DNA from 4 places in the Paenibacillus sp. FSL H3-0286 genome. Region 2 is predicted to be linked to each of the others. Evidence: predicted binding sites of a transcription regulator. Region 2 holds the regulator's gene; each other region holds the start of a gene.

Region 1 (8,152 bases), 330 kb from region 2:
TGAAGGGTACACCTTACAAGCAAAACCGCTGGAAGAAAAACTTTTGGGGATATATGTTCCTCGTACCTGCTGTGATTATTTTTGTAATGTTCTTGTGGGTGCCAATTTTTAAAGGCTTGTTGTACAGCTTCTACCATGTTGATTTTGTAAAAGGGAATAGCTTTGTTGGCTTTGAGAACTATGCTAGAGCCCTTAGTGATCCGGATGTTTTGACCGCGTTAAAAAATACAGGGTATTACATGCTTCTATGTCTTATTATCGGGTTCTGGGTTCCGATTGCTTTTGCTATTATGATCTCGGAGCTGAGAAGGTTCGGGGGCTTTGTGCGGGTAGCGGCTTACCTACCTTTTGTAATGCCTGGTGTGGTGCTATATGGACTCTGGAGATGGCTTTATGATCCTGTGGGCCCAATCAATGCAGTATTAAGCTCGCTTGGTGTGGACCAGGTTGCCTTCCTGACAGATACAAGGTGGTCTATGATTTCCCTTGTTTTTATGGAGACGTGGCAGCAGTTTGGATCAGGGATGTTAATATACTTGGCTGCTGTACTCAGCATTCCGCGGGATTGGTATGAAGCAGCTGAGATTGATGGGGCGGGTGTGTGGGCACGTATAAAGTACATCACATTGCCTTCGCTACGTAATTTGATCATTTTGATGTTTATATTACAGATTATCGGGACTTCACAAGGGTATCAGTCACAAATGGCGCTGCTTGATGGTGGACCGAATAATACTACGCTTACCTATGCGCTGCTGATCGTAAAATATGCTTTTACAAGACTCGATTATGGAACAGCGACTGCGCTTGGCATGCTAATGTTCATAGTCCTAGGTGGTTTGGGCATTTTACAGTTCAAGCTTAACAAGGAGGACAACTAAGATGAAGAGCGCAGATAGAGGGATTCTCTCAGAACATGATTTGAAAAAAACAAGCAATAAGATCGTTTATGGCTTGATGTGCGTGGTTATTTTGATTATGGTGTTTAGCATGCTGTATCCGATCTGTATGACGTTATTTAACGGACTGAAATCGAATCAAGAGGTGAACTCATTCCCACCGCATTTTTTCCCGCAGGAATGGCACTTCAGCAACCTTAAAGAAGCGATGAACTACATTGATCTGCTGATGTTCCTTAAGAACACTATTTATATTTTTGTGGGGAATATGGTCGTGACACTAGTCGTATTGGGAATGTCTGCTTTCAGCATTTCTCGTATGAATGTTCCTTACAGAAAGGCAATTTATTTCTTTTTCCTGATGACATTGTTTATTCCGGCGACCAGCTACATGATTCCCAACTTTGTCAATCTAAAAGAGCTTGGATTACTGAATCAGTACGCTGCCTTTTGGCTGCCGGCTGGTGCGAATACATTCTATTTTCTACTCTTAAAGAACTTTTTTGATGGGATACATCCTGAAATTTTTGAAGCAGCGCGGATTGACGGCTCCTCTGAGCCGAGAAGCTTTTTCTCCATTGCAGTGCCATTGTCGGTTCCGATATTTGCTACGCTGGCGATCTTTATCTTTTCTACTGCATGGAATGACTGGTTCTGGCCATCTCTGGTTATGCACAGTGAAGAGAAATATACGCTCGCGACAGCAATCTATAAATACGTTATTAATGTAAAGGCACTTAATACGAATATTAAATTCGCTATCCTATTTATCGTATCGTTGCCGCCGATCCTTGTCTTCCTGATCTTCCAAAAGTTCATTATGCGTGGCGTCGCATTATCAGCAGTTAAGGGATAAGCGCGGATCGACGAATTTAGTCACGGATCGTAAACATGCACATGAAAGGAATATAAATGCACCTCGTTTGTAAACGATTTCTCTTTTATGATCGATATGTAAGATAACTATGAATTGAAAAGGGGAGTTTCAATGCGTAAGTACTCTAGCGTGCTACTAAGCCTCCTTGTGGCCGGATCATTGTTAACCGCATGCGGCGGTAACAACAATAACGGAAACACAACAGGAAACAAGGAAGGGGAAGCGACTACTGCGCCAACGAATGCTGCAACAGATAATGCTGGCAGTGCTACAGCAGCGCCAACTGATGATATCACACAAAGAAAAGTGACCATCAAAATTCACTATCCAACCCCTGACCTAACCGAAGTTAGAGCACAGGAAGATGACAAGATCAAACGTTTCCAAGAGGAGTATCCGAATGTTGAAATCGTCAAAGACGATTGGCAGTACAATGTAAGTGAAATCGGCATCAAAATGGCAGCGAATGAAGCTCCAACCTTCTTTAACACTTACGCTACAGAAGCAAAATTCCTAGTTGAAAAAGGCTGGGTAGCTGACATTACGGATCTGTGGAATAAATACGAATTTAAGGATCAAATTAACCCGGTTCTCCAAAATCAATTTATCATTGACGGAAAAGTATTCGGCGTAACTCAAAAGGGTTATGTAACAACCACAATGATCAACAAAAAAATGCTGGATGAAAAAGGCGTTGCTGTTCCATCTATGGATTGGACTTGGGATGATATGCTGAATACCGCGAAAGGTGTAGCTGATACCAAAAAAGGGATTTCCGGTATTGCTCCAATGGGTAAAGGGAATGAAGCAGGCTGGAACTGGACCAACTTCCTGTTCGAGGCTGGCGGTGAAATTCAGAAGATTGAAGGCGGTAAGGTTGTAGCTACTTTTAATTCTGAGGCTGGGATTAAAGCGCTGGATTTCTACAAGAAACTTAGATGGGAAGCAAATGCGATTCCTCAGGACTGGGCACTGGGCTGGGGTGATGCTGTAGGCGCATTCCAACAAAGTCGTACAGCAATGGTAATGGCTGGATCTGACGGTGTTATTGAGCAAGCGTTGAATCAAGGCGGTCTGAAACCAGAAGATGTACTTACGTATCCAATGCCTGCGATGGAAAAAGGCGGAAAACACACTGGGGTACTTGGTGGTGACTACCTTGTAATCAATCCAAATGCAACGCCAGACGAGCAAGAAATGGCATTCCGTTATATTACATTTGATTACTTCTCCGATAAAGGTCTAGAAGCACTGGATGCGGTTCTGCAACAACGTACAACGGATGGCAAATACTTTATTCCGCCGCTCTTAGATTACTATTCTGCAGATTCTGACTTCGGCAAGAAAACAAAAGCTGTGTATGATAAATATACAAATGTATATCAATACAGCCCTGATATTTTAGGCTTGCTGGACGGTAAACCGGAAGCGCAATACAATACACAGGACTACTACGCAACCATGTCCAATGTAATACAAGAGCTGTTCTCCAAAAAAGGAACAGATTCCAAGACACAGCTTGAAGCTGCTGCCAAAACAGTGCAAGAGAAATTCTTCGATACAATTAAAGTAGAATAGGCAAGGAAGAACAGAACCGGCTCCTTTAGGAGTCGGTTTTTTTATGTTTATATTATTGATATTTTTATAAATCAACACGACAGATGGCTTCCGACTATTTTTTAGAGGGTCATGAGAAAAATAGAGTGTCAACAAAAATTAGATTTGCATTTTTAAAATATTTTTGCGAGCGGAAAGGTAGAAAATGGGTATCGGTTCTTGTCTTTTTAAACATAAACTTTAGATTTAAGGAATAATACAGCATAAATAATGGTAAAAAACCTATAATATGATCGAATGAAAGCGCTTTGAAAACAAATCAAAAAAACTTTATACTTTGTGAAAGATTTCACTATACAAGGTGGAAATGATGTGATAAGATAAATGTGTAGAGAAAAACAACCTAAAAATTGACAGGAGGACGAGGGAGATGGCAGTTAAGAACGAAGTCGCCGCCCAAGTTAAACAAACTACCGCTGAAGAGTATATTCAGACTTTGGTGGATAAAGCGAAAAAAGCACATGAGGCATTCATGGCGCTGGATCAAGAGCAAGTTGACACAATCGTTCATGCAATGGCGTTGGCTGGACTCGACAAACATATGTACCTCGCTAAATTGGCTGTAGAAGAAACTGGCCGCGGGGTTTACGAAGACAAAATTACTAAAAACATCTTCTCGACAGAATATATCTGGCACGGAATTAAATACGATAAAACAGTAGGCGTTATTGAAGACAATGCTTATGAAAGCTTCCAAAAAATTGCTGAGCCCGTCGGAATTGTAATGGGTATCACACCGGTAACCAACCCTACATCCACCACGATGTTTAAAGCGTTGATTTCGATTAAGACACGGAACCCTATTATATTCGGTTTCCACCCATCTGCGCAAGAGTGTAGTGCAGCAGCTGCTAGAATTCTTCATGATGCGGCTGTAAAAGCTGGCGCACCTGAGAATTGTATCCAATGGATTGAAATGCCAACGATGGACAAAACAAACGCTTTGATGAATAACCCTGACGTTGCACTTATTCTTGCAACTGGCGGTTCTGCAATGGTAAAAGCAGCTTATAGCTGTGGTAAACCAGCTCTTGGCGTAGGTCCTGGTAACGTACCTGCATTCATCGAAAAGAGCGCGGATATCGATCAAGCCGTAACGGACATCATTCTTTCCAAAACATTTGATAATGGTATGATCTGTGCTTCCGAGCAAGCTGTTATTATCGAAGAACCAATCTTCGATCAAGTGAAAAAGAAAATGATCGCTAATGGCTGCTACTTTGTTAACAAAGAAGAAGCTGCCAAACTGACTAGCGGCGCTATGAACGTTGATAAATGTGCAGTTAACCCAGCAATCGTAGGACAATCCGCAGTGAAAATTGCTGAAATGTGCGGCATTCAAGTTCCTGCCGGCACTAAGATTCTGGTAGCAGAACTTGAAGGTGTAGGCACTAAATATCCATTGTCCGCTGAAAAATTGAGTCCTGTGCTTGCTTGCTACAAAGTTAAAAACGCAGATCAAGGTATTGAACGCGCAGCACAAGTTGTTGAATTTGGTGGTATGGGCCATAGTTCGGCTATCCACTCCAACAACGAAGAAGTAATCATGAAGTTCTCCAACCGTCTGCAAACAGGACGTATTCTTGTTAACTCGCCTTCCACTCATGGTGCGATCGGCGATATCTATAACACTAACATCCCTTCGTTGACGCTGGGCTGCGGATCTTATGGTCGTAACTCCGTGTCGCAAAACGTTACAGCAATCAATTTGATCAACGTGAAAAGGGTGAATCGTCGTACCGTGAATATGCAATGGTTTAAAGTACCTGACAAGATCTATTTCGAAAAAGGCGCTACTCAGTACCTGACCAAAATGCCTGATATCACACGTGTCGCAATTATCACTGACCCAATGATGGTTAAGCTTGGATATGTGGAGAGAGTTGAACATTACCTGCGTCAACGCCAAACTCCTGTAGCGATCGAAGTGTTCTCGGAAGTTGAACCAGATCCATCGACAACTACAGTTGAAAAAGGTACAGCAATGATGAACAGATTCCAACCGGACTGCATCATCGCACTTGGCGGTGGTTCCCCAATGGATGCTGCAAAAGGAATGTGGTTATTCTATGAACATCCAGACGCAGACTTTAACGGTCTGAAACAAAAATTCATGGATATCCGTAAACGGGTTTACAAATTCCCTAAACTTGGAAACAAAGCTAAGTTTGTAGCGATTCCAACTACTTCGGGTACGGGTTCGGAAGTAACATCTTTCGCAGTTATTACCGATAAAACAACTGAACAACACACTAAATATCCTTTGGCTGACTACGAGCTAACTCCAGACGTAGCTATCATTGATCCAGAGTTCGTATATAGCTTGCCAAAAACTGCTGTAGCTGATACAGGTATGGACGTATTGACACATGCCATCGAAGCTTATGTATCTGTTATGGCGAGTGACTACACGGATGGTCTGGCAATTAAAGCAATCCAATTGGTATTCCAATACCTTGAAAAATCGGCTCTTGAAGGCGACAGAGTTGCCCGTGAAAAAATGCATAACGCATCAACACTTGCTGGTATGGCCTTTGCTAATGCTTTCCTGGGTATTAACCACAGCTTGGCGCATAAATGGGGCGGTCAATATCACACTGCTCATGGTCGTACTAATGCGATCCTTATGCCACACGTTATTCGTTACAATGCTAAGAAACCTACGAAGTTCGCTTCGTTCCCTAAATATTCACACTTCGTAGCTGACGAGCGTTATGCAGAAATCGCCCGTATTCTGGGATTGCCAGCTCGCACAACTGAAGAAGGTGTAACTAGCCTGATCAATGCTATTCGCGACATGAACAAAAAACTGGGTATCGAAGAATCCTTCCAACAATTGGGCTTTGATCCTAAGGATTTTGAATCCCATGTAGATTACTTGGCTGACCGTGCATTTGAAGATCAATGTACAACTGCCAATCCTAAGCTGCCACTGGTATCTGAACTTGCAGATGTATACCGTAATGCTTTCTACGGAAGATTTGATAATTAATATTTGGTTAAGTAGATAATAGGATGGTTGTGGATTAGATATAAGTGACAAATATCACCCGAAAGGTGATATTTGTCACAGTCTATTTATAGAAAATAAACTAAAATGTTTATATAAACAACGGTCCCATATATGGAACAATGATTGTGAATTTTCGAACAACCATGTTTTTCTTGGGATCACGAGACACGGGATCAACCTTCAAGCCCGCGATCTCTACAAATATAATATAAATATAGATGGAGGGATTTAGCATGTCGGTGATTGAAAAAGATGTACAAGAAGTGAAATCCGGTTGGAGAAGTTTTGCAAAAGGTAAATGGTCCAGAAAAGTTGACGTTAACAACTTTATCGCAAGCAACATTAAGCCTTATGAAGGAAACGAAGAATTCCTCGTAGGACCTACTAGTAACACAACTGAACTGTGGAAGATTATTTCCCAATTGAGCAAGGAAGAAAGAGAAAGAGGCGGCGTATGGGATGTTTCCCTAGATACTGTCTCCACAATCACTTCACATGCTCCAGGCTACATTGACAAGGACAAGGAACAAATTGTAGGCGTACAGACTGATGCTCCTTTCAAACGTTCCATCCAGCCATTCGGCGGGATCAAGATGATGGTTGATGCTACGAAGGCTTATGGCTTCGAGCTTCCACAAAACATCGTTGACATGTTTACGAACATTCGCAAAACGCATAACCAAGGCGTATTTGATGCATATACACCAGACATGAGAGCTGTGCGTAAATCCGGCGTAATTACAGGTCTTCCTGATGCTTACGGCCGCGGACGCATCATCGGCGACTACCGCCGCATTGCTCTGTACGGTATTGATTTCCTCATTAAAGACAAAAAACAACAACAAACTGAGCTTGAAGTAGATTCCATGACTGAAGATATCATTCGTTTGCGTGAAGAGCTGTCTGAGCAAATTCGTGCACTTGGCGAATTGAAAGAAATGGCAGCTGCTCATGGTATGGATATTTCCAGACCGGCGACCAACTTCAAAGAAGCTACTCAATGGGTATACTTCGGATATCTGGCAGCAGTTAAAGAGCAAAATGGTGCGGCGATGTCCCTGGGCCGTGTGTCCTCTTTCCTGGACATCTATGCAGAACGCGATATTGCTGAAGGTACTTTGACTGAAGAACAAGTACAAGAAATCGTCGATCATTTCGTAATGAAACTGCGTATCGTGAAATTCTTGCGTACACCTGACTATAATGATCTGTTCTCCGGCGACCCAACATGGGTAACTGAATCCATCGGTGGTATGGCTGAAGACGGAACAACTCGTGTTACTAAGAACAGCTTCCGTTTCTTGAACACCCTGTACAACTTGGGTCCAGCTCCGGAACCAAACTTAACTGTACTGTGGTCCGAAAAATTGCCTGAAGCCTTCAAAAAATATTGTGCTAAGGTTTCCATCGAAACTAGTGCAATTCAGTATGAAAATGACGATGTAATGCGTCCATACTGGGGTGAAGATTATGCGATTGCTTGCTGCGTATCTCCAATGCGTATCGGTAAACAAATGCAGTTCTTCGGCGCTCGTGCCAACCTGGCAAAAGCATTGCTGTATGCTATCAATGGTGGTATAGACGAAAAATCCGGAGCACAAGTTGGACCGGAATTCCCAGCGATCACTTCTGAATATCTGGATTATGACGAAGTAATGAAACGTTTCAAACCGATGATGGAGTGGTTGGCTAAGACTTATGTTAACACTTTGAACATCATTCACTATATGCATGACAAATATTCTT
Region 2 (8,152 bases):
ACGCAGGTAGTTCCTTTTCCGTTTAAAGCTGCTATTTTTAAGGGAAGAGGGCATTATTTGTGTCTGCGTAAGTTTGAGCATAAAATTAATAAGAAGGACTTTATAAGCCCAAGGGAAGATGCGCTTACTGCAGCTCAGATGATTGTATGGCTCACTCAAAGTGAATCAGGGGATGATGAAGAGCTGAATTTAAGCGGCCGGGGCGGTGACTTCTGGGAGACGGTGGCAAGCGATACCGATTCCTGTCTGGGCCGTTCTTGTCCTTGGTTCCGCAAATGTTATTATCATAGGGCCAAGCATGAAGCTGGGATTGCTGATGTGGTTATTACGAACCACTCCAAGCTATTCGCAGATGTTAAGGCTGGGCACCAGCTGCTTCCGGCTTACGAGCATCTTGTCATTGATGAAGCACATCATTTAGAAGATGTGGCTGGTAAACATCTTGGCATGCATATGAAGCATTTCACGGTGGCACACACGTTATCGCGACTGTATAAAGATAGCCGAAACGGACAGCTCCCTGCTCTGCGTCAAATATTACAGTCGTCAGGCAGTGAAGAGGCTTCAGAATGGAGCGGAGTCATCGATCGGATCTACCCGGATCTGCTTACTGTCAAAGAAACCTGGGATGCACTCAGCGACAAGCTGTTCAGCCTATTGCCGGAACGCAGTGATGCAGGGGCAGGAGAAGCGGGACAACTGGTTATGCGGTTGCTTCCTGCCCGTAAGCCGAAGGATTGGGATGAATTGGTTGCGCTAGAGAACACTATGAATCTGACGTTAAGCGACATCATCCGTAAGGGTGATAAAATGCTTAACGAGATGCGTGACCAGGAAAGCCAATCCTCAGCAGACAGCCTTGTTACTGATATTAGCGGTTTATTTAAAGATTTGGCTTCCATACGTGAGCAAGTAAGATTCTTTATGGGGCTGAATGACGATAATGTAGTATATTGGCTGGAGGCAAATGGAAATTACCGCAGCAAATCCCTACAGCTGTATGCCGTCCCTGTGGATGTTAGCAACCAGCTTAAAGAGTTGTTCTTCGATAAGAAAAAAAGCATCGTGCTTACCTCGGCGACGCTATCTGTAGATAAATCTTTTCAATTTATGATTGATAATCTCGGACTTAACGAAGCTGCAGAAGAGGGACGTCTAATGACCTCACTCCTTCCATCTCCCTTTAAATATCGCGAGCAGGCACTGCTAGTTATACCGCGTGATTTTCCTAGTGTGAAGGGGAGTGTGGGCGATGCTCGATTTGTCGATACACTCGTACAGTCATTATCGGAAGCTGCTAAAACAACACGTGGGAGGATGCTGGTTCTGTTTACTTCTTATAAAATGCTGCGTCAGGTATATGATCCGCTTAAAGAGGCTTTGGCCTCACAAGAGATTACGGTGCTTGGTCAAGGCGTGGAAGGTGGCAGCCGGAGCAAGTTGATCCGCCGCTTTCAGGACAGTGCAGCATCCGTATTGCTGGGGACGAGCAGCTTCTGGGAAGGTGTAGATATTCCAGGTGAAGCACTGACTTGCCTGGCCATCGTGAGACTTCCGTTTCAACCGCCGAATCACCCGTTGGCGGAAGCGAAGTCGGAGTTATTGCAGGCCCAGAAGAAGAATCCGTTCATGAAATTATCTGTTCCTCAAGCGGTTATTCGTTTTAAGCAGGGATTCGGAAGACTGGTTCGCACGGCGCAGGATCGTGGAATAGTTATTGTTTATGATACAAGGGTTATTGAATCTCATTACGGGAAGTATTTCCTTTATTCATTGCCTGGTCCCAAAATGGAGCATATGCTTACTGATCAAATGGTCCCTCGCATAGCGGAATGGCTAGAGGATGGCGGCGCTTCTTAAAACGCTCGTCTTCAGTTTAGCTCCTCCTTATCCTTAAGGGCGGTGTGTTACAGTACCGTCCTTAATAAGGAGAGGTAGACGTTTGAATATGGATTTTCACAAGAACATTACTATTTTTAGGAGGAAAAATATGAAATCGGATAAAATATCAGAAGCCGTTGTTCGCAGACTGCCTGTGTACTTGCGTTTTTTGAATGATCTCCAGAATCGCGAAATATTAACAGTTTCCTCTCAGGAACTTGGACAAAAGCTTGATCTTAATCCCGCACAGATTCGTAAGGATTTAGCATATTTTGGTGACTTCGGCAGAAAAGGTATCGGCTATGATGTAACGTATCTTATTGAGAAAATCCGTCATATCCTGAAGCTGGATCAACAGCTTAATGTAGCTTTAGTTGGAGCAGGTAATCTCGGACATGCCTTGTCTAATTACAATGCATATCTTAAAGATACTATGAAAATCACGGCTATATTTGATTCGTACGCTCCTAAGGTTGGACGTAAGATCAACTCCCTTACTGTGCAGCCGATGGATGAACTAGGCAGCACAATTCGTGAGCAAGGTATTCGCATTGCCATTATTACCGTACCTGATTCAGAAGCTCAAAATGTAGCAGATATTCTCATTTCTTCTGGGATTGAAGCGATTTTGAACTTTGCCCCTGTGATTCTGAAGACACCACCGAATATCCGGGTGCATGCAGCTGATTTTACAACTGATCTGCAAAGTCTTGCTTATTACTTGCGGGATGGAAAGGAAGAAAGCGAACATGAACAACAATAAAACGATAATTAAGGGCGGGTATTTTCTGACTCCGGGAACGGATGAGCCGGTTCTGAGTGGATATATGACTATTGAAGATGATTTAATCACTTACATAGGAAAAGAAGAGCCTCAGATGGAAGCTGGAGTGCAAGTGGTTGATGGCAGCCGTCTGCTGTTCATGCCTGGACTTGTAAACACACATGGTCATGCGGCGATGTCTTTGCTGCGTGGATATGGAGATGATTTAGCGCTACAAGTGTGGCTTCAGGAGAAGATGTGGCCAATGGAGGAAAAGTTCACCGGTGATGATGTATACTGGGGAACCTCCTTATCTGTATTGGAAATGCTGAAGGGTGGAACTACGACCTTCCTCGATATGTATGATCATATGGACCGAGTAGCCGAGGTAGCTGAGTTATCAGGTATCCGTTCCGTATTGATGCGTGGTGTGATCGGGTTATGTCCAGAGGATGTACAGAATCACAAGCTTGCGGAAGCGATTTCTTTTGCCCGTAACTGGCATGGAAAGGCTGAAGGTAGAATTACTACTATGATCTCGCCGCACGCCCCTTATACTTGCCCTCCGGACTTCCTGGTTAAGTTCGTGCAGGCAGCGCATGATCTGGATTTACCGATGCATACGCATATGTCCGAAACGAAACGTGAAGTGGAACAAAATGTGGCGGATTACGGGTTGCGTCCTGTAGCTCACTTAGAGAAGCTTGGCATGTTCACACGTCCATCGATAGTTGCACATGGTGTTCATTTAAATGATGAAGAGATTGAGATCTTGGCTCGCCATAATGTGGGTGTATCTCATAATCCGGGCAGTAATTTGAAGCTGGCTAGCGGAGTGGCTCGGGTTACTGATCTTCTAAAAGCTGGTGTGAAGGTGTCTCTTGGCACGGATGGCGCGGCAAGCAACAATAACTTGGATATGTTTGAAGAGATGCGGCTTGCAGCTCTCATTCATAAGGGTGTCAGCGGTGATCCAACGGCTGTTCCAGCTCCAGAGGCTCTGCGTATGGCTACAGAATATGGCGCGCAGTCCATCTTTTTAAATAATGTAGGCAGACTTGCTGTAGGGATGAAAGCAGATTTCATTGCTATTGATATCGATCAGCCGCATTTGCTGCCACACACAGATCTGTTGTCTCATGCAGTTTACTCTGCTAGCGCTAAGGATGTTGAGCATGTGTGGGTGAATGGTAAACAGGTCATCAAGCATGGACAATGCTTAACCCTGGATGAGGAAGCTATCCGGCGTAAAGCGCAAGAAGCCTTCGAAGGTTTATTGAAGCGTTAAGTCTGGAGAATAACGAATAAATAATAGGCTGCGACTTTTTGCTTTTAGCAAAAGTTGCGGCCTTTTGTGTATTTTTAAGGCTGGGAAAGCTAGAAAATTATGAAATTTTGGATAAACGCGCGGGTGTGTTATATAATCAAAAAAGATATATTACTAGAAAGGGAGCTGTACCTTGAAGAAAAGGAAAAAATGGATCCTCCTGGGGTCAGTTCTGATTCTGCTCCTGGGGTTTGGACTTATCCAGTTCTATGCCTATATTATGAAAGATCAATGGAACGAGCGTGATATCGCTAAGGATGTTGCCAAAACCAGAGCGGGTCTAACAGAGGTAACCAAAGCACAAAAATCGGTTTGGGATGAAAATGCAGTGTACTGGGTATTAACAGGGAAAAATGAAGCCGGGACTGCTCTTATGGTCTGGGTCCGCTTTACGGTAGATGGAAAATTTGCTGAAGGCGACGACGCAGTGTTTGCTGAGGAACTAAGTAAAGGAACCTCGGAAGCCCAAATACGCGGCATTATCAAAGCTGATCTTCCGGACATAACGATTGAACGCTTGCTGCCGGGAGTATATAACGGAGAGTATGCTTGGCAGCTTTTTTATAAACAGAGCGGTCGGTATTATTATCAATTTTATCGCTTTTCGGATGGGTCCCGAATGGGCGAAGGTTACAGTTTACCTAAAAGTTAAGCTGAACATAAGGAAATTAAGGGTGGCATAGTAAACAAGCGAACTTATTATAAGTTCGCTTGTTTACATTTATTTGATGTACAAAAGTGATATACTAAGTGATATACTGAATGGGTGGTTATCACCGAATATTCTCTTATATTCACATACGAAAATAGGCCGATTGATTAAAAATCAAGGCCGATTTTGTCGAAAGTGAGGAATTTATTTGGTATTGATGGAAATATTTAAAAAATTAAATTTTAAATATATTCACATTTATTTTGAAATTAGTATATACACCTGTGATATACTACTACTTGTAATTAGAACAGCAATAAGAGACTTCAGTCTCTCTGATGAGCTCTCAAGTAGCTATAAATTATTATAATGAGCTTTATATTTTGTCATCTTTGAGAGGAGGACGTTTCTTGAAATTACGTCTTGTACCTGTGCTGATAACGTCTCTACTGTCGGCTACTCTATTGTTTGGTGGCTTCTTTTTGTATCGTCAGTTTGCAATGCAGGAACCACTTCAGAAGATTGTATCTCAATATGAGGGCGTCAATAATTCTCATATCAGTATTAACCGCAATGAGGTCACTTTGAAACTTGATCTCCAGCCAGGCACGAAATTACGTGAACTGGTTCAGTACGTCTCCCAAGAAGGAAAATCGATGATTGATGGACGTACACTAAAACTTGATGTAGAACAGAACTCCAGTGAACTGCTGGATGAATACTGGGATAAAGCGATGTTCTCTGTAGCCGAAGCCATGGAGAGCCGTAAATATACACTTATACCCACAGAACTTGATGGACTCAAAGCGCAATATCCGCAATATAAAAATGTGATAGCCTCAACAGAAATTGATGACAATAATGTCTATGTAAGCTTGAGTAATGGAAAAGAAAGCAAATTTATTATTTTGCCGCGTAAACCTGCGACATTGGGGGTATGGAATAATGCCTAAATACCTTAAAGAAATTCTAATCGGATTTATTCCTGTCTTGTTTATTTTTATGGCTTTTCTAGGCATTAATATATTCCCGATTGTAATTGCTGCTGGGATGCTCACGGCCTTACTTATCATTGCTCATTTAAGAGGCGGACTTGCGGTAAATGCAGGTGCCGGGAAGAAACGCAAGAAGGATGGACCTTCAAAGCTTACTTTTGAAGAAATTGGCGGGCAAGACAATGCAAAACAGGAGCTTCGTGAAGCGTTGGATTTTTTGATCCGGCATGAGGAAATCAGCAAATTCGGGATTCGGCCTTTGAAAGGGATTCTGCTTACAGGCCCTCCAGGAACAGGTAAGACCCTTATGGCTAGAGCAGCAGCACATTATACAAACTCTGTATTTGTGGCAGCATCAGGCAGTGAGTTTGTAGAAATGTACGTAGGTGTCGGTGCCGGCCGTATCCGCGATTTGTTTAAGGATGCCCGTACCCGCGCCCTTAAGGAAAACAAGCAAAGCGCTATTATTTTCATAGATGAAATTGACGTAATTGGCGGTAAGCGTGAGGGCGGACAGCAGCGAGAATATGATCAGACCTTGAATCAGCTGTTGACTGAGATGGACGGGATCTATAACAACGAAACACCACGCATTCTACTGGTAGCAGCCACTAACCGTAAAGAAATGCTTGATTCAGCATTGCTGCGTCCTGGCCGGTTTGACCGTCATATTCAAGTGGACATGCCTGATAAAAAAGGCCGCAGATCGATTCTCGAATTGCATGCCAAAAATAAGCCGCTTCATGCCAATGTGAACCTCGACAAAATTTCCGAAGAAGCCTATGGTTTTTCCGGTGCTCAGCTCGAAAGTGTTATGAATGAGGCAGCAATTTATATGATGCGTGAGGAATTGACAGAGGTTGAGCAGCGGCATCTGTCGATGGCGATTGACAAGGTTATGATGGGGGAAAAAACGGACAGAGAAACTAACCACGAAGAGAAAAAACGGGTGGCGATCCACGAATTGGGACATGCCATTATGGCAGAACTGCTTCGTCCGGGAAGTGTCAGTCAGGTTACGCTGACTCCGCGGGGGCAAGCCCTTGGTTATGTACGTCACAATCCTCAGCAAGAGCAGTATCTGTACACCAAAGATTATCTCGAAGATCAGATTATGATCGCACTTGGTGGAGCGGCTGCAGAAGAAATGTATTATGGCGGACGAAGCACAGGTTCACGTGGCGATTTTGATCAGGCCCTGAATATTGTCGAAACCATGATGAAATCCGGATTGACTTCGTTGGGTATTGCCAAACTGGAAATGGTTACCACTGAAGAGCTTATGAAGGAAAACAGTAAAATATTGGACGAGTTGATGGTACGTACTCACGACCACCTTGAAAAGCAACGAAATGTATTTGATTACTCCCTTGACATTTTAATGAAGGAAGAAGTGCTCTCTGGAGAGCAATTTCGATGTCAATTTCGTGACAGCGTGCGTTTACCAGCATAAATATTTATGCTGGTTATTTTTTTTTACTTTTCAGGCATGCTAAGATATCATTATATGTCGGGCTTTATAAATTTTTGCGACAGACAAGGTACAATACAAAAGTATAGATACCTGAAAGGATGGAGACTTTTTTATGAATTTCAAGAAAATTGGTGTCATCGGCGGTGGCACAATGGGACAAGGGATTGCCGAAATGCTGGCAGCCAAGGGCCTGGATGTATTGCTGGTGGAGAAAACCCCTGAGAAACTGGACTACTCCTACGAAATGATCGAGACAAGTCTAGATAAGCAACTGGAGAAATGGGCGATCACTCAAGCTGAGAAGAAGCTGATTCTTAGCCGCATTCAAAAAGTGACACATTTCGCAGAGCTGAGCTCTTGTGACATGGTTATCGAAACAATCGTTGAGGATTTAGAAGAAAAGAAAAAAATATTAAATCAACTGGATCAAGTATGTCCAAACCACATTATTCTTGCCAGCAATACGTCAACACTTAGCTTGACTGAACTTGCAAGTTCTACAATGTATCCGGAACGCGTGATCGGAATGCATTTCATATACCCTGTAGCTAAAGTGGATCTTGTTGAAATTGTACGCGGTCTGAAAACTTCAGATGCTACTTTTGAAGATACAAAATCCTTTGTTGATGAAATTGTTGAGAAAAAAGGTGTAATGATTTATGAATCCCCAGGATTTGTAACATCACGCCTCATTTGCTTGTTTATCAACGAAGCTATGCATGTACTGCAAGAGGGCGTTGCCTCCGCACAGGATATTGACGATGCTATGCGTATTGGTTATCAATTCCAATATGGACCGCTTGAAATGGCTGACAGATTTGGTCTGGATTCGGTTCTTGCTGCACTCGAAAATATGTTCCGTGAATATGGTGAGCTGAAATATCGTCCTTCCACGATCCTTAAGAAGATGGTGCGTGCAGGACAATTGGGTATGAAATCAGGCGAAGGCTTCTTCCAGTACGACAAGGATGGTGACCGTATATGAATATTCTAGTAATTAACTCCGGTAGTTCTTCTTTAAAATATCAATTGTACAATATGGCTGATGAATCCGTTTTGG
Region 3 (8,152 bases), 350 kb from region 2:
ATTTTTCAAAAATGGATTCAAAGTCCTTCTGGCTGGAAATGTATCGGCTGTGAACGGCATTGCCTGGAGTCGACGGAACCTCTTCAAGAAGTGAATGTGGCGAGTAATCAACGACAATATAAGTTCCATAATGGCATTCGCCAAAGCATGGTGCTACAAGCCCTAATTTGGTCCATGTACGAGAATACCGTATTATTCAAACCCTTTTTAGGGGATGAGCCCTTTTTTGATGAAGATGATTTGCATACGATATCCTCTTATTTCGTGCCAACTTACCTTAATGATCTACGTCTTCTGGAGCAGTCTAAGCCTTGTAAAGAGTACAAAGATCAGAATATACAGATTTATCAGGAATGGATATCCGCCCCTGACCTTGTCCTCAAATGGAACGGAGGCCTAACAGAAGGCAGATGGATGACTGGTGTTTATATGGATCACTCCCGCTTTGCTGGCTTAGGACCTTATTTGAAGGACGCAAAGGGGAAGCGAACGTATATGCAGGCTTATGTTCAATAGAAGATACAGATTTTAGTGTCAGGTCGATTGTGGAGATTTATCTCCATGATTGACCTGTTTTTGTTATCTGCTATTTTCAGGGCAGTAATTAGAATTAAAAAATTAAAAGAAAGGATTTAAAGTAAAATAATGGGAAGTTAAGCCGATATATAGGTTAGATATGCGCTCCTTTTACTTAAGTATTTAAAGATAAAATAGTACATAAAGATCTGGAATGATGAGTCGAAGAGTGTAGCACATTGGATGGTCTAAGTGTAAGAACTGGAGGTCATGAATGGCAAACTTCATATTGGGAGAGGGCATTCCTTTTTGGCAAATGGGGAGTCTGTTCAAGCGGCAGGAAAGCTAAAACTTAATAATCAGGGACAGGTCCGAAGCATATCTAACTTATCCGGTCACTATACTCCTTCAATTGAGCAAGCAAAATTATTCTCACAAGTTCTTGAGCAAATAGGGGTGAAAACTAAAAATGCATGGCTTGAAATATACACCATAGAAACAACTCCTTCAGGTTACGTTAATACAAATGAACTTGTTAAGATTTCTAGTATTCAGATAAAGTAGGTGATGAACGTGGAAGAGATAAAACAGATGAATAAAGATATTTTTAAAGGGAATTTATTAAAAACTATTGAGGAAATATCAAGAAAGAAAGGATTGATTTTTACCAATTGTAAATTTGTTATAGAGCCTGTGAAAGAAAAAGACAAGCCGCTAAACGGTGCAGATGATATGATGAGGCTAAACATTTTAAGTGAAGAAAACATTGGGAATAAGCAATTAACACTGGATAAAACTATAAATATACTTTGTGGATTAGAACCATTAGTACCAATATGGATAGATGTAATCTTCATTGAAATGAATGAAGACACGGCTATTTATAAGTTGCGGTGTAGTTTAAGGTTTAGAAAGCCGACTTTATTAAGAAATGCAGAAACTGGACACGCTCCTTTTAAGGCTGTAACAGAAGAAACTTTTTAAGTATTGCTCAAGTTTCTTCTTTTGGTGGGGCTACCCAGTGCCTAAGTAATCTATTATTCAGCCAATAACACATATAATACCTGTATAAAATTTCGTCATTTCGTTTGTACATACAATAATGCTTGGTAATTTTAACCTAAAGTACGCTAAAGCGTTATGTAAACAGGTTGATTGTGGTCAGAGATCACCATAATTGACCTTTTTCGTTCAACAAAGAGATACAATTTTCGTGAGTACAATCACAAGTCAAAACTCCTTTCAGGGTTAAGGTGAACAGGTGGAAAAGATTTTTTCAGAACCTGATCACATATCCTGAGGAGGAACTATTATGGAAACTAAACAACCTAATGATAGAATTTCGGATTTACAGCATAAGCAATCGGTGCAACCTGGATTTACTCCAGATGCCCTGGTAAAAGATATAGTGCTGCAATTCCCAAAAGCTGCGGATTATTTCAAGTCCAAACGGATTGATTTCTGCTGTGGAGGCGCCAAACCTCTTGCTGAAGCAGCGGTAGAGCGTGGACTAGATCAAGAGATGATCATTAGTGATCTCAACAAGCTGTTCGAGGAATATCCGGTACCTCAAGAAGAACTCGCATGGAATACAGCACCTTCTGCAGAGTTAATCGAGCATATCGTGAGTAAACATCACCATTACCTGCGGGAAGAGCTGCCCCTGATTAGCCAAAATGTAACTAAGGTATACCGGGTTCATGGCGGAGATTCCCCTCATTTAGAAGAGTTATATAGTTTGTTTAATGCACTCAAGGAAGATCTGCTTCAGCATACAGCTAAAGAAGAGGAAGACGAGTTTCCAAAATTATTAGCGTATGATGCCAATCCAAGTGAAGAAGGGCTGACCATACTTCGCGAGGCATTAATTGAACTCGAGAGTGAACATGACACAGCAGGCGATATATTGAGACAAATACGCAAAATAACAGCTGATTTCACCCCACCGGCTCATGCTTGTACAACCTATCGTTTGACTTATGCCCGGCTAGAGGAGCTGGAGAGCATGACTTTTGAACATGTTCATCTGGAGAATAATATATTGTTCCCTAGATTCCAGTAGAAAAAATGAGTTTTCATAGAGTCCCTTAGGGGACTTTTTTTATATTTGAGAACAAAGCTTATTTACGTTATTCTTAAATAGACAGTATGCATAACTTACTACAAGCCTGAGACGCTGTGTGGTCATTAGGCGGGACAAGGCGGTGTCACTATGCCCACGAAATATATGTGGAGGTTGTTACTAGGATTAGTCATCGTATTCATAATAGGTGGGTGTTCCACTCTTGCTGACATTAATAATGAAGGGAATAATGGCTTAGCAGGATCAGACGGGCCTACGCTTTCGCTTATCGTTGCGGGAAATGACTTGCTTACCAACCCTTTGGACAAGCAGCTTAGCGAGAGCTACAGAAAAGGGATAACGATCTTTGACCTACTGAAAGGTAGTGGGAAGGCCACCTTTTCTGAGGATAACACAAGCATTCTAACGGTAAATAATATTTCACTCGGTCCAGGAATGAATTGGGAGCTGCAAATGGATGGAGAGACCATTGGATCTGAGGATTGGGGGCGAACAGTCGGGCATGAATCAAAATTAGTAATTACGGCGATGTCTAAGGAACAAGAGGAACCCCTTCAAATTGTGTTGTTGACCGTGAATGGTGGAAGTGAGCAAGTGAATTTGAATCATTCATATGTTATGGGATTTACTGAAGATTTAACAGTGAGAGGTTTGTTGAAGAACAGCAGTGTGGTGCAGTTGACCGAAGACAACAAAAAGGTGTTATCCATTGGTGATTATACTCCTCTTAGCAATGAAGTTTGGAAGATGAAGGTGAATGGGAAGCAGCTGCTTGAGAATGGAATGGACATGAAGCTTAGAGTGCAGGATGAATTGGAGATTTTATTGGCTATACGTTAAAAAAAAGTACATAAATGCCAGATCTACGGTTGCTCAGAATCCGTGATCTGGCTTTTTTAATTGGAAGTTATAACCTAATAAAGTTGTCTTATTTTTATGTGAAAACATTCACATTTAATGTGACTGTAATCACAATCTCTCTTAAATTTTGAAATGTATAATTCCATTATGTAGAAGAGAAGTTGAAGCAAAGTTCAACAAGAACGGATAAGACTGAGGAGGCACCTAACCATGGCAGCGAAGAGAGAAAAATTAGTATTAGTCGGCAACGGTATGGCAGGCATAGGTACGCTAGAGCAGATATTGAAGCTAGGTGGAGCTTATGACATTACGGTCTTTGGAAGCGAACCTCATCCCAATTATAATCGGATCATGTTGTCCTATGTTCTCGAAGGCAGCAAAACCATCAACGATATCATCCTAAACGACTGGAATTGGTATGAAGATAACAACATTACCTTGCATACAGCAACAACAGTTACACGAATTGACGAGCATTCCAAGCAAGTAATTGCGGATAACGGCATGGCTGTTTCTTACGATAAAGTGATTATTGCAACGGGTTCGAATTCATTTATTTTACCTGTACCTGGTTGTGATAAGGAAGGCGTAGTGGGTTTCCGGGATATTGCAGATTGTGATGCGATGCTGGCTGCGGCTAAACGATACAACAAAGCGGCGGTAATCGGCGGGGGTTTACTTGGATTGGAAGCGGCAAAGGGTCTTGTGAACCTTGGCATGGACGTTACTGTAGTACATCTGATGGAAGATCTAATGGAGCGCCAGCTGGATCGTAATGCCTCTTCTATGTTGCAAGCTGAGCTAGAGCGTCAAGGCGTGAAATTTGCCATGGGCAAACAAACAGTAGAATTGACCGGGGAACAGAGAGTAAGTGGATTACAATTTAGTGATGGCACTTCACTTGCGGCTGATTTTGTAGTTATGGCTGTAGGCATCAAACCGAATATAACTGTGGCAAAAGAAAGCGGAATTGCTGTTAATCGTGGGATTGTAGTGGACGATTATCTGCAGACCTCTATGCAAAATGTATATTCCATTGGCGAATGTGCCGAACATCGCGGAGTTTGTTACGGATTAGTAGCGCCGCTCTTTGAGCAGGGGATGGTTCTAGCTAAACATCTCTGCGGAAGCGACACAAACCCATATGAAGGTTCTGTTGTCTCCACCAAATTAAAAATTTCCGGAGTGGATGTATTTTCTGCAGGTGAGTTTATGGATTCTCCTGAACATACTGTAATCTCAAGCAAAGATGAATGGAAGCGAACCTATAAGAAAATTCTGCTCAAAGACAATGTCATTGTTGGTGCAGTCCTATTCGGGGATGTGACAGAGTCGGCTAACCTGCAAAAGTTAGTAAAACAAGGCGCTGTAATGACCGATGAAATTTATACAGAGGTTATGGGGACGGGCTGCTGCGGAAGTGGATCCAAAAAGAGCACGTCCGTAGAAGCGATGGCGGACGAAGAAATCGTTTGTGGCTGTAACGGGGTTACGAAAAAAGCGATTGTGGATGCGGTCATAGAAAATGGTTTTACTACTGTGGACGAAATAAAAGCATGTACAGGAGCGACGCGCTCTTGCGGAGGTTGTAAACCGGTTGTAGAACAAATTTTACAATTTGTCCTGGGTGATAGTTTTGAGCAGTCTGCCAAGCAAGGAATTTGTAGCTGCACAACGCTTAGCCGGGATGAGATTGTTGCTGAGATTACAGCTAAAGGTCTTAGTACTACTAAAGAGGTTATGCATGTACTGGGTTGGAAACAAGAGGAAGGCTGCTCTAAATGCCGTCCGGCGATTAACTATTATCTGGGGATGATAAATCCGGATACACATCAAGACGAGAAGGAATCACGCTTTGTTAATGAACGTATGGGAGCCAATATTCAGAAAGACGGAACCTATACCGTTATTCCACGCATGTACGGCGGGGTAACGACACCGGAGGATTTGAAGAAAATCGCCGATGTCTCCCTTAAATATGATGTAAAAGTTGTGAAGGTGACGGGTGGGCAACGCCTGGATCTAATCGGGGTGAAAAAAGAGGATCTGCCGAAAGTATGGGAAGAGCTCGATATGCCATCAGGTTATGGTTATGCCAAGTCGCTACGTACCGTTAAGACTTGTGTGGGTTCACAGTTCTGCCGTTTCGGCACACAGGATTCGCTGGGAATGGGCGCGCTCATAGAACGTAAGTATGAACGTCTTGATTTTCCTGCCAAGTTTAAAATAGCTGTCAACGGCTGCCCGCGTAACTGTGCGGAATCCTGTACGAAGGATATTGGCATCGTCGGTAATGATGGCGGTTGGGAAGTGTTTATCGGTGGTAACGGTGGGATCAAGCCACGGATCGCTGACTCCTTCTGCAAAATAAAGACCGATGAAGAGTTGATCGAAGTGTGCTCCGCTGTGATGCAATATTACCGTGAGACCGGCAATTATTTGGAGAGAACCTCCGAGTGGGTTGAGCGTATGGGACTTGAGCAGATTCAAATGGTCATTTTGAATAATGAAGATAACCGCAAAGAGCTGGCCGCACGGATTGACTTTGCTCTGACTCAGGTTACGGATCCTTGGAAAAAAATGCTCAATGACAGCAGCACTCGTACTGCGCTTTTTGAAGAAACAAGAGTCTAACGGATATAACACACACAGAAGGGGAGAGACCAATGAATAAGACCACACAAACGTATGCAATAGGATCAGTACAGGATTTCCTGCTGCAAATTGGCCGCGTAGTGATTGCTGGAAATATTGAACTGGCTGTGTTCCGTGCCTCTGACGGAGCCATCTATGCAGTAGAGAATCGCAGTCCTCATCCTAAGGGGGGACCGCTTGCTGAAGGGATCGTGTCAGGTCACTATCTGTACGATCCACTGTACGATTGGAAAATCGATCTGCGCACGGGTGAGGTGCAGGCACCAGACCAAGGTAGTGTGGTGACTTATCCAGTCACACTGGACGGAGAGAAAGTTACAGTGAGCGTGTAGACACCGAAGCTTGTAGTAATAGATTTAATAGAAAACGGTGGGGTGGAGTATTATGTTTACGCAAAGTGTGGAGAGCATCGTAGAGACGGCAGTCAGTAAGCGGGACAAAATGAATGAAAGCATACCAAGATATTTTCTAGCAGCCCTATTGGCAGGTGCTTATGTAGGTATTGGGATTATCCTTATTTTCTCCCTAGGAGCACCGCTAGCGGCTGCCAAATCTCCTTTCCAACCGCTTATTATGGGCACATCCTTCGGCATCGCCCTGACGCTTGTAGTATTTGCAGGCTCAGAGCTGTTTACCGGGAATAATATGTTTTTTACTGTAAGTACACTGGCAGGCAGAACCAGTATCTGGGATACCGTTAAGAACTGGATTCTTGTATTCATCGGGAATGTGGTAGGTGCAGTGATTTTAGCACTTTTAATTCGTGGGACTGGGTTGTTCAGTGCTGCGCCGCCGGAGCATTTGATTTTTACAGCCGCTGCTAAAAAAATGAGTCTCCCGTTCTCCGAGCTGTTTTTTCGTGGAATCCTGTGTAACTGGCTGGTCTGTTTAGCGCTATGGATGTCCTCACGCGCTAAAAGTGAATCTGCTAAGCTAATTTTAATCTGGTGGTGTCTGTTCGCCTTTATCGCAAGCGGATATGAGCATAGTGTGGCTAATATGACTCTGCTTAGTGTTGCTGTGTTGCTTCCAAATCATCCGGAAACCATTACGATAGCTGGATGGCTGCATAATATGATCCCTGTAACTTTGGGGAATATCATTGGTGGAGGCGTATTCGTCGGTATGGCCTATTGGGTGATCTCACCAGTGCGTGGTGCTCGCAACAACCGTTAAGATCCATTTTTAATTAACTATATTAGAGCTGAACCGATCTTGGGTTTAGCTCTTTTTTTGTTGAATATAAAAAAAAGACACCTGCATTAGGCGCCTTGGACCACTCTATTTTATATTATGCAGAATAATTGGGTCATGTATGTTTCATTGAGGTGAATAGAGGGTATATTATAACGGAATTAGATCCGGCAGATTTCGTTCGGACACAATTCGCAGTGGCAAATTTCTTGCAGCATGCCAAGGTCCTTGATGACAATCATACCGTTCTCATACTCAACAGCATCTTTTTTACGCAGGTCGCTCAGCATCCGGTTAACACTTTCACGAGTGGCACCGATCATGTTGGACAAATCTGTATGCGTAATTTTTTTGTTGATAAGGATATTCTCACCATCGCTGCTCTTCTCACCGTAGGTGTTGCCAAGACGAATGAGCGTGGAGCAGAGTGCACCTGGTTTGCCGTACATCATTAGATCACGGAATTTAGTTTGGGTGAGACGGTGATGAATACCCATCCATTTCATAAAGTCGATAGCAAAGTCACAATGTTGGCAGATGAGAATTTCTAGATCCTTTTGTTCGATGACGCCAACTTCACTTTCTTCAATCACTTCGGCTGTAAAGCTATGCTTAGTGCTGAAGAATGGATCTGCTTGACCTACCATATCACCAGCTTGATACATATAAAGAATGAGTTCTTTACCTTCATCAGTAGATTTAGTTAATTTCACACGTCCACGTTTGATATAAAACAATTTATCCGAGTAGTCGCCTTCCCAGAATAGATGTGAACCCTCTGGAACTATGCGCTCTTTCATTGTAACTAGAAGTCTGTTGAAATTCTGTTCGGAGAAACAGTTT
Region 4 (8,152 bases), 2.1 Mb from region 2:
CCAAGTCGGCTTCAAATCCAGACAATCCTTATCCCAACGTCCCTGTAAATCAACAATACGGTTGCCACCAATACCACGGTTAATAAAAGTAAGATTCTTCTCTGGATATAAATACCCCAGACGAGCGGCGACCATCATTGCATAACCTACTCCAAGTGATGAAGCGTCTTCATGATTACGCCCCCAGTCTGTTATGCTGTCCCCTTGAAACAGAATGACATCGTTTTGTTGGAATATCATAAATGAAATCCTCCTCTAACTACCTCTGTTAATATAACCCAATCTATTATATCAAATACAATGAATACAGCCTACTGAGAAACATCAATAATGCAAACATTTCACTAAAAAAACAATAACAAAAACCCCGCTCAGATTTGAGCAGGGTTTAGGGTTAAACTATATTAGTAAGCTAGGCTGAACAATCCTTTAATGTGGGACAAGTAACGGATATTACTTGCTTCCTTCATTAGAGTTGCAGGCAAGCCTTTTAACGGAGTAGAACTTGCACCAACGATGGCAACACCGTCTTTACGGCCTAAGCTAGCAAGTGTACCAGAGTTGATTGGGCTAAAGCTTTCAAACGATTTATTTTTCAAGAAGGCATACAGATTGTATCCGATCAATTCACCCATTTGCCAAGCAATTTGCGCAGTTGGAGGGTAAGGACGTCCATCTTCTGCAAAGACCACCGCGCTGTCACCAGCAACGAATACATCTTTGTGGGAAGTGGATTGCAAGAATTCATTCACCGTTGCACGACCTCGGTTAACTTCAAGACCCGATTCGCCGATGAGTGGATTTCCTTGTACGCCACCAGTCCATACAAATGTGTTAGCAATAATTTTTTGACCGTCTTTCAAGTCAATCGCATTGCCTTCTACATTCGTAACAGGAAGACCTGTCAGGAATTGAACACCACGTTTCTCCAAGCTTGCTACAGCACGTTCGATTAATGCATCTGGCAATACTGGAAGGATTTTAGGACCTGCTTCAACGAGCATAAGCTTAATTTCTTTAGGATCAACGCCATATTTTTTAGTAAGTGTAGGCAATACATCCGCGATTTCACCAACAAGCTCAACACCTGTTAAGCCGCCGCCACCGATCAGGATGTTTGCATCTGCTTCATTTTTCGATTTCGCATATTCACGAATACGATCTTCAATATGTTGATGAATTTTGTTAGCATCTGCAGCTGATTTCAATACCATACTGTATTGTTCAAGCCCTGGAATGCCAAAATAAGCTGTAGTGCTGCCAAGACCTACAACAAGCGCATCATAAGTAAGTGTCACACCATCAGAAAGAACAATTTGTTTGTTCTCCACAGAAAATGAATTAACCTTCGCGATTTTCAGGTCAATATCTTTCCCTGCGAAAAGCTTAGTTAGAGGCATAGCTACAGCACCCTCTGCAACACTACCTGCTGCAAGACGATGCAATTCTGTAATGATTTGGTGTGTAGGATACTGATTAACTACAGTAATTTTAGCTTCATCTTTTTTGAGATATTTGCGTACGGTTAAGGCGCTTAGTAGACCACCATAACCTGCTCCTAGAATGACAATATGTTTAGACATGATGTTTCCTCCGTCCCTTACGTATAAGATATGAAAATGATTATTTCTGCTTACTGCGTTCTCCAGCAACTTGAAGGTATGCATTTACGAAACGGAAAAGCTTTTGCGCTTGCGGATCTTTCAACAACTTCATAAGACCAAAAAGACCAATAACTTCGTTACTTTCATTCGCACGATCTTTTGCTTCGATCACTGTAGCTGCCATATTCTTCGCGGAATGCACTACAGGTTCAGCAAGTTCTTTAATTGCACTTACCGTATCACTTTTCAAGACATCATCCGCTGCGACAGTTTGCACAAAGTCATAGGACTTTGTAAGCACGCCAACAAGCTCAGTTAATTTTGGCAGCTGTTCCACCAAGACTGTTAATGATTCCTGAACTTCTGGTTTCAAGAGCTGTTCTAGAACATCCATTTGTTCCTTGCTAACAGCTACTTTTGGTGATTCTTGTTCAGGTTGTGTTTGAGTGATTGATTCTGACATATCCAAATCTCCTCTGCAATAAGCTTTGCTGCTTAATAGTAATGAAAAACATAAGAACTTTTAACGCCATATTTCTATTATAGCACTTATCAAGTTATAAATGTCACAAAGTTTTTGAATTTCCATAAAATTTTGTGATTTTTATTACATTATAATAAATTATTTAAATTACCAGTGTTAATTAAAACCGTTTGAGTGAATTAATGTACAAATTCATTCAAATTCTTCTCAGTTTTCAACAAAACATCCACAATGTCCATATTCTTCTCTGTTAGAAGTAACCTGAAATAAAGAGAACGCAGGAAGTTCTTTGTATTTATTCGAGTAACGTACTGGCTGTGGCTTCTAGGCCAACTGCCACATTGCGCCAAGTTGAGAATCCAATCGGTTATAGACTGCTGTGGAAGTAAATGATGATCGATGATTGTAACTATAATAGTAGCAATCCGTTCATCTTCTTCCTCCCTGAATATGTATTGATCGTTATAAAGCATCTTTTGAATAACTGCCAGAACCTCTTCCCGCACCGCGGCATCACTCTCCGAGCATAAAACCAGCTCATCCAAGGCGTCGGCGCCATGAGCTGCTGCGTGTGCCCAGCCTTCTTTTTCCATATAACCTCTTAAGTCCCGTTCTTCCTCATAATAACGAATCAAACCCTGCTTCACCTTTATAAATTCAGAGCTATCTAATATCACCTTTTCCCTATGCCGCTGGAGAATAAGAGCAACAACCAATACAGAAAATGTTCTTGTATACACCGTGAGATCTTCTTTATTCCCAATGTGATAAAACAGATGCTGCTCGTCAAGAAGTATCCACAGCAGTTCACGAAGCTCCGTATCATTAAACCAACGTTTCTCATTAATCCATTTGTAGAATGTGGAATAAATCAATTCATCACGCAGTACAGGCTCGGGATCTCCTATATGCTCAAGCATCAACTTCACATAATCCTTTATATCCTCTCCACTTCTAAGCTCGTAGTCATTCTCTTCTATTCTTTGCAAATCTATCATCAATTGTTCTCTACTATTAATCAATTTATCCACCCTTTCATCCACTGTGTTTCTACATATCCTAATATCCTAATTTATGTCCTATTTTTTGACAACAGGGTATTCAAGATTAACTTCAATAAATTTTATCATTGACGAATTTTTTAGGCTGTGTTATTTTGAGTTAGTAACATTTAGTTAGTTCATTTACAAATATCAGGTGTTGATATTTTACAACCGAATACATACACAACGGAGGAATACTTATGAGCGCTTTTACAGACTTGATTCAGTCACGCAGATCCGCTATGAATTTTGTGGAAGGGGTTATCATCCCTCAGAATGAATTAGAGGAAATGTTCTCTTATGCCAGATTGGCACCCTCGGCCTATAATCTACAGCATACAAATTACAAAGTGATATCTAACGAGAGCTTAAAAGAAGAAATTCGCGAAGCAGCTTACGGCCAATATAAAATCCATACTGCTTCAGCAGTTATTGTAGTGCTAGGAGATAAGCATGCTTATCAGCAGGCTCCAGAAATCTATGGCGGGCTTAAAGCTTTAGGAGCGATGTCACAAGAGGAATATGATGAGCAAATAGAGATGATTAACAATGCTTACATTGATAAGGATGCTTTTCAAAGAGATGAAGCAATACGTAATGCCTCTCTCTCTGCCATGCACTTTATGCTGATCGCCAAAGATAAAGGCTGGGATACCTGCCCGATGATCGGCTTCGATGCTGATGCTATCCAATCCACCTTGAATCTGCCGGATCATATGGTACCTGTTATGCTGATCACGATCGGCAAAGACAAAAAACATAAAATCAGACCCCGCGGCTACCGTAAGCCAGTCAACGAATTCGTTGAATTCATCTGATTATAGATACAGCAAAACGTTCCATCCGAGGCAAGTAGCGGGTGGAACGTTTTTTAATTGAAACTCATCATGAAGATAATGAACCGTGTGCCCGATATACAAGAGAGGCTCTACTTCGCATATTGTAAAATGGCAATCGCTGCTCGTTCCCGTCGTTCGGAGTCATCACAAATCAAAGCATCTTTCAAAATATTAAGCGCCTTAGAGAGCGTCTCCTCATCCAATTCCAGCGGACTATTCACTTCTTGTTCATTAGCAGAAACACCTGTAATCCACAGATCCAAGCGAGCGCTTGGTTTTGGACCCTTATATTGTACAACCGGTGCACTTTGGTTAAATAACTCCCGCACGCCTGCGTTTAGTTCAGAAATCGGCAGACTTTTCAACCACGTCACACCACGCCGATGGCATGTACCCTCGTCAACATTATCAGTTAACTCGTTGTAAAAATAATCTCCGAGGTCCCCGAGATGTACCCAATCTCCATCGGCCACCAGCACATAATCTCCATCTTGCATCGTATGTACAAATAGCTGAAGGGCTTGCAGATGTTGCATAAGCTCCAACTCACTATATTGGTATGTGCCAATCAATCGATCATGAAGTTCCTCTGTGCTTAGATTCTCCAGATCCCCTATTCCGGGGTAGCCGATACTCACATAATTATCCTCCAAAAATGTGCTGATCCGCTCAATCCCCAGTGGCTTCGATCCCATCCGAAACAGATTCATATGTCATTCCTCCAAATACTTAATAAAATGCTTGTAGTAGCCCTTGGATTTGGGAGTAACAAACCGTCCATCATTCGCAGAATCCTTCATTAGTTTATGAAGATTCGGACCTCCAGTATAGGGATCTACTACGCTAGCCTTAAGTCGTGTCGCTTGGATTGCCTTCTGAGGACAAGAATAAACACAACGCATACATAATAAACAATTTTGACTGAAAACAATTCCTTCTACGCCGCTACTAATATTGGATGTTGGACAGTTTCTGACACATTTTAAACATAGTGTGCAAGCGTCGGTTGTACGCAATCCTTTGGCGAAGTATTTTCCCCCTTGGTGTTCCTCACAATAGTATACTGTTCTCAGAACCCGCTCCAACACAGGGTGAATCGGCAGATTTCGTGGTGTCCGCTTTACGATTTCCTCTGCAAACAATTCCACCTTACGCTGTGCGGCTTGATACAACTGCTTATTCAACCTGTCATCATATTTAATATAAAAATTACATGGCATCGCCAAAATCGAATTGTGAAAGGGATTATATCCCTTCCCACGCAAAGAACGAAGCACCGTATTCGAAGCACCGTTATTGATATAGTGTGGAGAGGATGCCGTTTTGAATACAAATGCCGGGGTTCCATTACAATCAGGTAGCCCTTCTGCAAAACGTTCAACAAAACCGGAAGCGCCAAAGCCTAGAACCGGATGACCAATACCTATAAGATCATAGGCTTCATATTCTACAGAACGAGTGCCTTTAAAAACATCTTCCACTCTAAACAAATCTACATCTTGCCCTTTACTTCTTAGCCTTTCAGCAAATTGCTTAGCAATAATCTCCGTATTGCCCGTACCTGAGAAATAAAATATGGCCGTCTTTGCATTATGCATTCCATCCCCTCCCAGATCAAATATACCTCATTCCCGTCTGGGAAAGCTGTGAAGTTGAAGTGGGTTTTGGCTATTTGGGACTCAGTTGCTCTTATTTCCATAATTCCGCTCATTTTGCCACACTATCGGACTCAGTTGCTGCTATTCGCTCAAATGCACTCCTTTTCTGCACAAATCAGGGGCAATAAGAGCTATACAGTCCGAAACCTTCGCAAAATGAACCCATATGCTGAAATAGCTGCAATACGGTCCGCTACGATCTCAATCGAGCAAAAGGTAGCTGGTTTCGAGATGTAGGCGGCTAGGTTTGGGACGTAGACGGCTAGGTTGAGTAATAGGTAACTAATTCCGCACGAAGTAGTTAAGTTGAGCTATAGGGAGCTAATTCCGCACGAAGTAGTTAAGTTGAGCTATAGATAGCTAATTCCGCACGGAGTAGATAAGTTGAGCCCAAGACAGCTAGTTTAAGCAATGGGCAGCACGTCTAGGATCAAATTTGGCAGGCGATGTTCTTTTTAGCAACTGTCCGGACTCAGTTGCTATTTCCATAATTTCGCTCGTTTTATCACACTATCGGACTCAGTTGCAGCTATTCGCTCAAACCTACTCAAATACTGTACTTAACAAATCCTCAATCATGCGTCCTCACAGGAGTAATTAAAAAAAGTGTGGACGAAGATGCGTCTACAGGCAGGATCACCAGCGGCCTTTCTTTTCCCGCGAACCTGATTCTAAGCGTCTCACTATCGATCGCCCGAAGGATGTCCCTGAAATATTTTCCGTTAAAGGCTACTCGAAAATGATCACCTTCCAGATGCTCCAAAGGAATCTCTTCTTTTACATCCCCAATTTCTGCAGTCTTGGACACTAAACTTAACGTGTTAGAAGGAAGTACGCTGAGCAAAACACTCTCACCAGCCAATATAGAAATACGTTCAACCACATGTAATAAACGGTCTTTCTTAACAATCACTTCGGAGAGGTACGCTTTTGGGATTAAATTATTGACAGAGGGATAAGTTCCTTCTAGAAGAGCAGACTGAACCCTCAATCCATTAGAAATAAATCTGATCTGCTTGGGGCCTATTTCTAAATCGGTGCTGCTGCCTGCATCATCGTTTAATATTTTTAAAAGATCCTCCAGGGTGCTGCCCGGGATTACAACATCTAAAGGAATTGTCCCGTAATCTTCTACGCTTTCAACAACATGCTGGGCGAAGCGGATGCCATCAGTGGCGACTACACGAATATTATGCTTCTCTATTTGCAGCAAAACTCCTGTAAGCACAGGTCTGGTTTCCGATGAAGAGACCGCAAAAACCACTCTTTTAAATATTTGCTTCAGGAGAGTGTTCTTCATGCTTAACCTTTGAATGTTTGGATGATCTATGTATTGGATTCTTGGAAACTCTGCCACATCCATTCCACATAAACGAAATTGAGTGCTCCCTGATTGAATATTTAATATCAATGACTCTTCGATTTCCAGCCTAATTAGTCCAGGATCAAGCTTACGAATGATCTCATAAAAATAACGCGCCGGAACGACGATCTCACCTGTGTTGTGCACAACCACCGAATCCATTTTCACAGGGAGCTTATATTCAATGGTCATCCTTATATTGCTGGCTGTTAATATCAGACCCTGAGTTTGCGCTTGAATAAGTATTCCTGATAGAACACGTGAGGAGCAATTCGCGGATATGGCTTTTAATGCTGCCTGTAAAGCGGTACTAAGAGAATCTTTTGATACATGGATTAGCAAAGACTTCACCTAACTCTCCTTAGATTCCTTTACAAAATGCGCCTCAATGATGTTCCGAAATACTTGGGAGCGAGATGCGTTCTGATCCGCGCAAGCCTGCTCTATCTCCTGCCAAATGTCCTCAGATAACGTCAGTGATACCTTTTTAGTTACACCAGTGCTTTTTCTACCTGCACCTTCCCGAAGACCTCCCCTTGTAAAAAGAAACCCCAACTGCCCGTCTTTAGTGGCTACACCTACTTTGACTTTATCCTTGTTGTTACTTGCGCTATCGCTAGTGACTTTATCTTTAATTTCGCTAATACTGCTCCCCTTGTGTTCGCCTTCGAATTTATGATCACCCAATCCCTCACACCTCCATATTTGAATTTAGTAACTTAAATCAATATATCCACTAATTTCATAATACCATAATCGCCATTAATCCACCACATTTCTAACCACAAAAAAACACCCCAAAGATCGGAGTGTGTGCGGTGAGCTGGGCATGAGTTGGGTATTGCAACGTTAACCCATGGATTTTTTTATTTTGCTTAAAATCGTTTGGGAATCTATGAGTTAATTGCACTTTATACAACTATAAACAATACATTGTGCTGCCCGAGCGAAATAAGTGTATTCTCTGCAACTAAATTCAACGATATTAACAAATTAGTGTGAAAAGACTTCTTTTAACTGCACCAAATGCAACTAAAAGTGACTAAGCTTCTTATCTCCTGCAAATAAGTGTATAAACTGCAACTATCCCGTTTGCCCGCTCGCGGACACACGCACACACACCCTCATCATGCCACTAACCCAATCTTTATCCCCTCACGC

What was found. The regulator Rex, encoded in region 2, represses fermentation and respiration genes when NADH is low (regulators of the CRP and FNR family bind a similar motif). The targets are predictions, from matches to a motif close to TTGTGAAATATTTCACAA.
Region 1: the regulator Rex is predicted to act here: its motif matches at 3,671-3,688, upstream of adhE (bifunctional acetaldehyde-CoA/alcohol dehydrogenase).
Region 3: the regulator Rex is predicted to act here: its motif matches at 3,536-3,553, upstream of nirB (nitrite reductase large subunit NirB).
Region 4: the regulator Rex is predicted to act here: its motif matches at 2,200-2,217, upstream of MHB37_RS11390 (DUF1641 domain-containing protein).

What each region holds. Positions count from the first base shown of each region.
Region 1 is NZ_CP150285.1:5,100,989-5,109,140, reverse strand. It holds gene MHB37_RS23045 (carbohydrate ABC transporter permease) at 54-881, shown strand; gene MHB37_RS23040 (carbohydrate ABC transporter permease) at 883-1,755, shown strand; gene MHB37_RS23035 (ABC transporter substrate-binding protein) at 1,888-3,354, shown strand; gene adhE (bifunctional acetaldehyde-CoA/alcohol dehydrogenase) at 3,764-6,385, shown strand; gene pflB (formate C-acetyltransferase) at 6,640-8,152, shown strand, end outside.
Region 2 is NZ_CP150285.1:4,771,411-4,779,562, reverse strand. It holds gene dinG (ATP-dependent DNA helicase DinG) at 1-1,860, shown strand, start outside; gene MHB37_RS21460 (redox-sensing transcriptional repressor Rex) at 1,991-2,644, shown strand; gene MHB37_RS21455 (amidohydrolase) at 2,631-3,932, shown strand; gene MHB37_RS21450 (DUF5590 domain-containing protein) at 4,105-4,623, shown strand; gene MHB37_RS21445 (hypothetical protein) at 5,034-5,576, shown strand; gene MHB37_RS21440 (AAA family ATPase) at 5,569-7,071, shown strand; gene MHB37_RS21435 (3-hydroxyacyl-CoA dehydrogenase family protein) at 7,205-8,077, shown strand; gene MHB37_RS21430 (acetate/propionate family kinase) at 8,074-8,152, shown strand, end outside.
Region 3 is NZ_CP150285.1:5,119,741-5,127,892, reverse strand. It holds gene MHB37_RS23115 (hypothetical protein) at 1-516, shown strand, start outside; gene MHB37_RS23110 (hypothetical protein) at 787-1,080, shown strand; gene MHB37_RS23105 (hypothetical protein) at 1,108-1,500, shown strand; gene ric (iron-sulfur cluster repair di-iron protein) at 1,883-2,578, shown strand; gene MHB37_RS23095 (hypothetical protein) at 2,729-3,439, shown strand; gene nirB (nitrite reductase large subunit NirB) at 3,671-6,094, shown strand; gene nirD (nitrite reductase small subunit NirD) at 6,127-6,447, shown strand; gene MHB37_RS23080 (formate/nitrite transporter family protein) at 6,500-7,291, shown strand; gene MHB37_RS23075 (Crp/Fnr family transcriptional regulator) at 7,471-8,152, opposite strand, start outside.
Region 4 is NZ_CP150285.1:2,647,582-2,655,733, reverse strand. It holds gene MHB37_RS11400 (SGNH/GDSL hydrolase family protein) at 1-240, opposite strand, end outside; gene MHB37_RS11395 (NAD(P)/FAD-dependent oxidoreductase) at 405-1,583, opposite strand; gene MHB37_RS11390 (DUF1641 domain-containing protein) at 1,624-2,067, opposite strand; gene MHB37_RS11385 (DUF2785 domain-containing protein) at 2,268-3,110, opposite strand; gene MHB37_RS11380 (nitroreductase family protein) at 3,332-3,949, shown strand; gene MHB37_RS11375 (hypothetical protein) at 4,060-4,680, opposite strand; gene MHB37_RS11370 (EFR1 family ferrodoxin) at 4,684-5,568, opposite strand; gene dnaN (DNA polymerase III subunit beta) at 6,200-7,342, opposite strand; gene MHB37_RS11360 (hypothetical protein) at 7,343-7,678, opposite strand.